2 linked regions of the Mumia flava genome follow. The protein of the gene in region 1 interacts with the protein of each later gene in a pairwise test. Links are inferred from orthologs where the notes say so. Each region holds a gene or a part of one and is shown on either strand. Other genes may lie near its edges.

The links.
Region 2: the proteins of CLV56_RS03390 (region 1) and CLV56_RS15140 interact in binary tests that used the Escherichia coli proteins (3 or more experiments, as listed by UniProt). The link is inferred for Mumia flava from one-to-one orthologs.

Annotation. Positions count from the first base shown.
Region 1 is NZ_PGEZ01000001.1:705,151-710,001, reverse strand. The notes cover bases 265-4,535. They hold CLV56_RS03390 (multifunctional oxoglutarate decarboxylase/oxoglutarate dehydrogenase thiamine pyrophosphate-binding subunit/dihydrolipoyllysine-residue succinyltransferase subunit), read right to left. Parts: upstream 4,209-4,535; coding sequence 465-4,208; downstream 265-464. Other genes in these bases: CLV56_RS03385 (hypothetical protein), read right to left, coding at 4,368-4,535; CLV56_RS20790 (DUF6104 family protein), read right to left, coding at 265-435. Outside these bases: more of CLV56_RS20790, read right to left, coding at 259-264; more of CLV56_RS03385, read right to left, coding at 4,536-4,851. UniProt on the Escherichia coli protein: E1 component of the 2-oxoglutarate dehydrogenase (OGDH) complex which catalyzes the decarboxylation of 2-oxoglutarate, the first step in the conversion of 2-oxoglutarate to succinyl-CoA and CO(2).
Region 2 is NZ_PGEZ01000002.1:197,259-200,519, forward strand. What follows is about bases 290-3,258. They hold CLV56_RS15140 (ABC-F family ATP-binding cassette domain-containing protein), read right to left. Parts: upstream 2,591-3,258; coding sequence 989-2,590; downstream 290-988. Other genes in these bases: CLV56_RS15135 (SDR family oxidoreductase), read right to left, coding at 290-954; CLV56_RS15145 (peptidylprolyl isomerase), read right to left, coding at 2,615-3,187. Outside these bases: CLV56_RS15130 (SURF1 family cytochrome oxidase biogenesis protein), read left to right, coding at 1-264; more of CLV56_RS15135, read right to left, coding at 196-289. UniProt on the Escherichia coli protein: Genetic data indicate it may be involved in ribosome assembly or function.

The DNA.
Region 1 (4,851 bases):
GTGCGGTGCGTCGTGGCGACGCTGGCGCTGGCGCTGGCGCTGGCGCTGGCGCTGGCGCGGGCGCGGCTGCATCAGTGCGGCCGATCGAGGGCATCACACGCCCTGGATCCGCCGCACTGTGCGTCGGAGGCCCGTACGGCGGGTTGCTGCGTCGCGCGCCACCACCTGCATTCGGACGGCGGGGACGGACGTGCCTGCGTACGACACCGGGAGGTGGTTCGGACGCAGGCACGTGCGGTGATGGCGTGGGCGGAGCGGCTACTCGTCCTCGTCGTCGAGTCGCGCGAGCCAGGTCGCGAGGCGCTCGACCGGCACCTCGAACTCGGGGTGGACGTCGACGAACTCCGTCAGGCGCTCGGCCAGCCAGGCGAGGGAGACCTCCTCGTCCCCTCGCCGGCCGGCGAGCTCCTCGATCCCACGATCGGTGAAGTACACGCGACTCCTCGGGCCCTCGGCCCCTCGACTCAGGCGAACGCCTGCGACATCAGCGTCTTGTTCTCTTCGACGTGCCGCTTGTGGTTGCCCACCGACGGCGCCGCCGACGCGTCCCGCGACACCCGCACCATCGGCAGCTCCAGCTCGGGCGCCAGGTTGAGGGCCATGAACGGCCACGGGCCCTGGTTCGCGGGCTCGTCCTGGACCCAGCGGACCTCCTGGGCGTTGGGGTAGCTCGACAGCTCCTGGCGGACCTCGTCCAGCGGGAGCGGGTAGAGCTGCTCGAGCCGCAGGATCGCGGTCTTCGAGAGCCCCTCCTCGGCCTTCGCCCGCGCAGCGAGCAGGTCGTAGGCGACGCGGCCGGAGGTGAGGATCACCCGCTCGACGGCGTTGCGGTCGAGCTCGGCCGGGTCGGGCAGCACGGGACGGAACGTCCCCTCGGTGAACTCCTCGGGCATCGACGTCGCCGCCTTGAGCCGCAGGAGCTGCTTCGGCGTGAACACGACCAGCGGACGGTGCTCGCTGCCGAGCGCCTGGCGTCGCAGGAGGTGGAAGTACGACGCCGGGGTCGACGGCTGCGCGACCGTGATCGCGTCCTCCGCGCCGAGCTGCAGGAAGCGCTCGATCCGGGCCGAGGAGTGGTCCGGCCCTTGACCCTCGTAGCCGTGCGGCAGGAGCAGCACGACGCCGGACTTCTGGCCCCACTTCGCCTCACCGGCGGAGATGTACTCGTCGATCACCGACTGGGCGCCGTTCACGAAGTCACCGAACTGCGCCTCCCACAGCGTCAGCGCCTCGGGACGTGCCACCGAGTAGCCGTACTCGAAGCCGAGCGCGGCGTACTCGGACAGCAGCGAGTCGTAGATGTAGAACGTGCCCTGGTCGCTGCCGAGGTGCTGCAGCGGCGTCCACTCGGCACCGCACCGGCGATCGATGATCGTCGCGAAGCGCTGCGAGAACGTCCCACGGCGCGAGTCCTGGCCCGCGAGCCGGACCGGACGGCCGTCGAGCAGCAGCGAACCGAACGCGATGATCTCGCCCGTGCCCCAGTCGATCGGACCGGCCGTGATCGACGCGGCGCGACGCTGCAGCTGGGGGAGCACCTTCGGATGCACCGAGAAGGCCTCGGGGACGTTCGTGTACGACTCGGCGACGGCCTTCAGAGCCTCCGGAGTCGTCGACGTCTCCACGACGCCCGCGGGCTTGGCCGGGTACTCGGGCGAGGTCTGGTACTCCTCGGGCATGCTCGCCTCGGCGAAGACCCGCTGGAGCTGGTCCTGGTAGTCCTTCAGCGCGCCCTCGGCCTCGTCCACCGTGATGTCGCCGCGGCCGACCAGCGCCGAGGTGTAGAGGACGCGGACCGACTTCTTCGACTCGATCACGTCGTACATCTGGGGCTGGGTGAAGCTCGGGTCGTCGCCCTCGTTGTGGCCGCGCTTGCGGTAGCAGATCAGGTCGATCACGACGTCGCGGTTGAACGCCTTGCGGTACTCGAACGCGAGCTGCGCGACCCGGATGCACGCCTCGGGGTCGTCGCCGTTCACGTGGAAGATCGGTGCCTGGACCATCCGCGCGACGTCGGTCGCGTACGTCGAGGAGCGCGACGACGACGGCGAGGTGGTGAAGCCGACCTGGTTGTTCACGATCACGTGGACGGTGCCGCCGGTGCGGTAGCCGCGCAGCTGCGAGAGGTTCAGGGTCTCCGCGACCACGCCCTGGCCGGCGAACGCGGCGTCGCCGTGGACGAGCAGCGGCAGGATCGGGAACTCCTCGCCGCGGTTGAGCCGGTCCTGCTTGGCCCGCGTGATGCCCTCGAGGATCGGGTCGACGACCTCGAGGTGGGACGGGTTCGCGGCCACGGAGACCTTGATCGCGTCGCCGTTGGCCGCGGTGAACTCGCCCTCCACGCCGAGGTGGTACTTGACGTCACCCGAGCCCTGGACGGTCCGCGGGTCGATGTTGCCCTCGAACTCGCGGAACACGTAGCCAGGGTTCTTGCCCGCGATGTTCACGAGGACGTTCAGGCGCCCGCGGTGCGCCATCCCGATGCAGACCTCCTCGAGACCGTCGGCCGCCGCGGCCTCGCAGATCTCGTCGAGCAGCGGGATCATCGTCTCCGAGCCCTCGAGGCTGAAGCGCTTCTGTCCGACGAACTTCGTCTGCAGGAACGTCTCGAACGCCTCGGCCTGGTTGAGCTTGTGCAGGATCCGCAGCTGCTCGGTGCGCGGGGGCTTCGTGTGCGCCCGCTCCACGCGCTCCTGGATCCACAGCCGCTGGTCGGGGTCCTGGATGTGCATGTACTCGATGCCGACCGTGCGGACGTAGGAGTCGCGCAGGATGCCGAGGATCTCGCGCAGCTTCATGAACCGCTTCTCGTCACCGCCGAACGACCCGGTCGCGAACTCGCGCTCGAGGTCCCACAGCGTCAGGCCGTGGGAGGAGATGTCGAGGTCGGGGTGGCTGCGAGGGGAGTGGTCCAGCGGGTTGGTGTCCGCCATCAGGTGGCCGCGGACGCGGAACGCGTGGATCAGCTCGAGCACCCGCGCCTGCCGGTGCACCTGGTCGTCGTGGCTGACCGCGATGTCGCGTGCCCAGCGCACCGGCTCGTACGGGATCCGCAGCGCGGCGAAGATCTCGTCGTAGAAGCCGTCGCCGCCGAGCAGGAGATCGCTGACGCGGCGCAGGAAGTCGCCGGACTGGGCGCCCTGGATCACGCGGTGGTCGTACGTCGACGTGAGCGTCATCATCTTCGAGATCGCCTGGCTGGCGATCGTGTGCTCGGAGGCTCCGAGGAACTCCGGCGGGTAGTCCATCGAGCCGACGCCGATGATCGCGCCCTGCCCGGCCATCAGCCGCGGCACCGAGTGGTTCGTGCCGATCGTGCCCGGGTTGGTGAGGCTGATCGTGGTGCCCTGGAAGTCGGCGACGGTCAGCTTGTTGTTGCGCGCCTTGTCGACGACGTTCTCGTACGCCGTCCAGAACTGCGCGAAGTTCATCGTGTCGGCCTGCTTGATCGACGGAACCAGCAGCTGGCGCGTCCCGTCCGGCTTCGGCAGGTCGATCGCGAGACCGAGGTTGATGTGCTCGGGCTTGAGCATGGTGGGCTTGCCGTCGGCGACCTCGAAGCCCGTGTTCATCTCGGGCATCGCGCGCAGCGCCTTGACCAGGGCGTACCCGATCAGGTGGGTGAACGACACCTTGCCGCCGCGTGCGCGGGCGAGGTGGTTGTTGATCACGATCCGGTTGTCGATCAGCAGCTTGACCGGGACCGACCGCACGCTGGTGGCCGTCGGCACCGCCAGGCTGGCGTCCATGTTCGCGGCCGTACGGGCCGGGGCGCCGCGGAGCACGACCCGCTCGACGTCGCCGGCGGGCTTGGCCGGCTCCGACTTCGCGGCGGCCTTCGGGGTCGGGGTCTTGGCGTCCGAGGCGGGCTTCGACTCGGCCTTCGGCGCGGCGGGCTTCGACTCGGCCTGCTTCGACTCGGCCTTCGGCGCGGCGGCCTTCGAGTCGGCCTTCGGCGGCTCGGCCTCGCGTGCGGCGTGCTTCGGCGCGGCGGGCTCGGACGGCTCGCTCGGCGTCGTCGCCGCCTTCGGCTGCGCGGAGCGGCTGCCGTTCGAGCCGGTCGGGATCTCACCGCCCTCGAACAGCTTCTTCCACGACGCGTCGACCGCCGACGGATCCTTGCGGTAGCGCTCGTACATCTCCTCGACGAGCCACTGGTTGGTGCCAAAGTCTGGCAGGGCGCTGTCGCTCTCGGCCACGGCCTCGATCGCCTCTTCCGGGTTGTCCACTCTGATGTCGCCGCCCACGGGGCATACGCGTACAAGAGTAGACCCCGACAACAGGGTCGCCATCTCCGGTACCACAGGGTGGTGTGGCTCACAAGGGCCGTGATGGCACTGTGATCGCGGAGGCCCTCTTCGGTGGGGTCAGCCGCGCTCGCGCACGTGCTCGCGCGCCGCGCGGACGAACGTGGCGAACGCCGACCGGCTGGAGCCGAGCCAGGGCACGACACGCTCCGTCATCCACGCCTGCGCCTCCTGTGGCGCGTCGGCGAGCCGGGCCCGGGCCTCGAGCCGACGCCAGGCTCGTTCGAGCTCGGCGACCGCCTCGTCGTAGCGCAGCACCGCCTCGTACGCATCGGGTCGGGCGAGGCCGCGCAGGTCCGCGGCGCGTGTGGCGCGCTCGACGAACCGCGCGGTGCCCGGGCTGCGGACGTCGTCCACGAGGCGGGTCGACTGCCGGTCGGGATCGCCGTCGCGGCGCGCGAGCCAGGCGTCGAGGACCGCATCGTGGCGCTGCTGCGCGCGCCGGTGCGCCTCCGCGAACCAACGCCGGGCGCGGCGGCGGTAGACCACCTCGTCGGCTCCGAGCGCCGCGGCGCAGCCGCCGAGCGCGATGACGGCGAGCACG
Region 2 (3,261 bases), on another replicon or contig:
GGCGACGACGCGCTGCTGACGCCGACCGTCCCGGACCTCGGCCAGGGACCGCACTTCTTCTACGGCTTGCAGTGGTGGTTCTTCGCGCTGCTCGCCCTGGTGGGCTTCGTCTGGTTCGCCTGGTCCGAGGCACACCCCCGACCCGGCCGTACGACCGCCCGTGGTCCGCGCCCGAGCGCAGGCCCGCCGGCGACGTCAGAGCGCGCGGGTGGCTCCCCCGTCGACCGGGAGCATCACGCCGGTGAGGTACGAAGCGGCGGGTGACAGCAGGAACGCCGCTGCCTGTCCGAACTCCTCGGGACGGCCGTATCGACCCATCGGGATCTTGGCCTCGGCCGCGGCACGCGCCTCGTCCGGCTGCCCGCCGAGTGCATCGAGGTGGCGGACCCGTTCGGTGTCGATGCGCGCCGGCAGGAGGGCGTTGACCCGCACCCCACGCGGACCGAGCTCGTCGGCGAGGTCCTTGGCGACCATCGCGAGGCCCGGTCGCAACCCGTTGCTGACGCCGAGGCCGGCGATCGGCGCACGGACCGAGTTCGACAGCACCAGAGCGATCGAGCCGCCGTCACCGAGCTCCGCCGCCACTTCGCGGGTGATCCGGACGGCCCCGAGGAAGACGCTCTCGAACGACTCCCGCCAGGCCTCGTCGGCGATCTCGGTGATCCGGCCGGCCGCCGGCCCTCCCACGCTGACCAGCAGCCCGTCGACCCGGCCGAACCGCTCGCGAGCGGCCGCGATCAGCACGTGGGGCGTCCGCGGGTCGGCGTTGTCGGCGACGACGCCCTCGGCCTGCTCCGCGCCGAGCGCCGAGACGGCGTCCGCGACCCGTTCGGCGTCCCGTCCGCTGATCACCACCCGGGCACCGTGCGCGACCAGCACCTCGGCGGTCGCGAACCCGAGCCCACCGGTGGCGCCGGTGAGCAGGTACACGCGTTCGTCGTGTCCGTTCGTCATGGCCCTACCCTCTCATCGAGGCGAGGCGGGTGCGTCAGGCGAGGCTGACGAGCTCGGAGTAGTCCGCCGACCAGAGGTCCTCGTCGCCGTCGGGCAGCAGCAGGACCCGGTCGGGCTGGAGCGCCTCGACCGCGCCCTCGTCGTGCGTGACGAGGACGATCGCGCCCTGGTAGGACCGGATCGCTGCCAGGACCTCCTCGCGTGAGGCGGGGTCCAGGTTGTTCGTCGGCTCGTCGAGCAGCAGCACGTTCGCGGCCGAGACGATCAGCGTCGCCAGCGCCAGCCGGGTCTTCTCCCCGCCCGACAGCACCGCAGTCGGCTTGTGCGCGTCGTCGCCGCTGAACAGGAAGGCACCGAGCACGCTGCGGGCCTGGGTGTCGGTCAGCGACGGCGCCGACGCCTGCATGTTCTCCAGCACCGTGCGCCCGAGATCCAGCGTCTCGTGCTCCTGGGCGTAGTAGCCGACCTTGAGACCGTGCCCCGGGACGACCGCACCGGTGTCGGGCTGGTCGATCCCGCCGAGGATCCGCAGCAGGGTGGTCTTGCCCGCGCCGTTGAGCCCGAGCACCACGACCCGGCTCCCGCGGTCGATCGCCAGGTCGACGTCGGTGAAGATCTCCAGCGAGCCGTAGGACTTGGACAGCCCTTCTGCCATCAGCGGGGTCTTGCCGGCTGCGGCCGGGGTGGGGAAGTCGATCCGGGCGACCTTGTCGACGCTGCGCTCCCCCTCGACGCCGGCGAGCATCCGCTCCGCACGTCGCGCCATGTTCTGGGCCGCGACGGCCTTGGTCGCCTTCGCCCGCATCTTGTCCGCCTGGGCGAGCAGGGCCGACGCCTTGCGCTCGGCGTTCTGCCGCTCGCGCCGGCGCCGCCGCTCGTCGGTCTCGCGCTGCTGGAGGTAGCGGTTCCAGCCCATGTTGTAGACGTCGACCTCGGCGCGGTTCGCGTCCAGGTGCAGCACCTTGGTCACGACGTCCTCGAGCAGCAGCACGTCGTGGCTGATGATGACGACTCCGCCCTTGTACGACTGGAGGAACGAGCGCAGCCACACGATCGAGTCCGCGTCCAGGTGGTTGGTGGGCTCGTCGAGCAGCAGCGTGTCGGCACCGAGGAACAGGATCCGGGCCAGCTCGATCCGCCGGCGCTGACCGCCCGAGAGCGTCCCGAGCTCCTGGTCGAGCACCCGGTCGGGCAGGCCGAGGCTCGCGGCGATCGTCGCCGCCTCGGACGCGGCCGCGTAACCGCCCCCGGCGTGCAGCTCGGCGTCGGCGCGGGCGTACCGCTTCATCGCGCGGTCGCGGACCGTGTCGTCGTCCGATCCCATCTCGATCTCGGCGGTCCGCAGCGTCGCGTACACCCGGTCGAGCTCGCGCGCCGACAGGATGCGGTCGCGCGCCGCCATCGCGGGATCGCCGCTGCGCGGGTCCTGCGGGAGGTAGCCGACGGTGCCGCGGCGCTGGATCGTGCCGGCGGTCGGGTCACCGCCCTCGCCGGCCAGCAGCTTGGTGAGGGTGGTCTTGCCCGCGCCGTTGCGCCCGACGAGACCGACCTTGTCGCCGTCAGCGACCTGGAAGGACGCCCCGGACATCAGGACGCGGGCACCGACGCGGAGCTCGAGGTCGGAGACGGTGATCATACGAGGACCCAGTGTACGGGCGGGTCAGCCGCCGACCTCCACGGACTCGATCACGACCGGCTCGGCCGGCCGGTCCCCCTCGCCGGTCGGAGCCTCGGCGATCGCGTCGACGACCGCCTGGCCCTCCGGGTCGGTGACCTCGCCGAAGATCGTGTAGCCGCCGTCGAGGTGCGGCGTCTCGGCGACCGTGATGAAGAACTGCGAGCCCCCGGTGTCCGGTCCGGCGTTCGCCATCGCCAGGACGTACGGGTGGTCGAAGGTCAGGTCCGGGTCGATCTCGTCGTCGATGGCGTAGCCCGGGCCGCCGGTGCCGTCCCCGAGCGGGTCGCCGCCCTGGATCATGAACCCGGCGATCACCCGGTGGAACGTCGTGCCGTCGTAGAACGGCTCGTCGGTCATCGTGTCGCCGGTCTCGGGGTCGGTCCACTCCTTCTCCCCCGTCGCCAGCCCGACGAAGTTCGCGACCGTCTCCGGCGCCGCAGCGGCATCCAGCTCGAGCGGGATGTCACCGGCGCTCGTGTGCAGCACCGCGGTCTCGGCGCTGGTCCCACCACCGCCGTCGTCCCCGCCGTCGTCGCCGCATGCCGCGAGCACCATCAGGGCCGGCACGAGCAGCAGCCCGGCGATCCGCCGCCTCATCACGTTCGTCTCCTTCGTCGTCCGCACACACG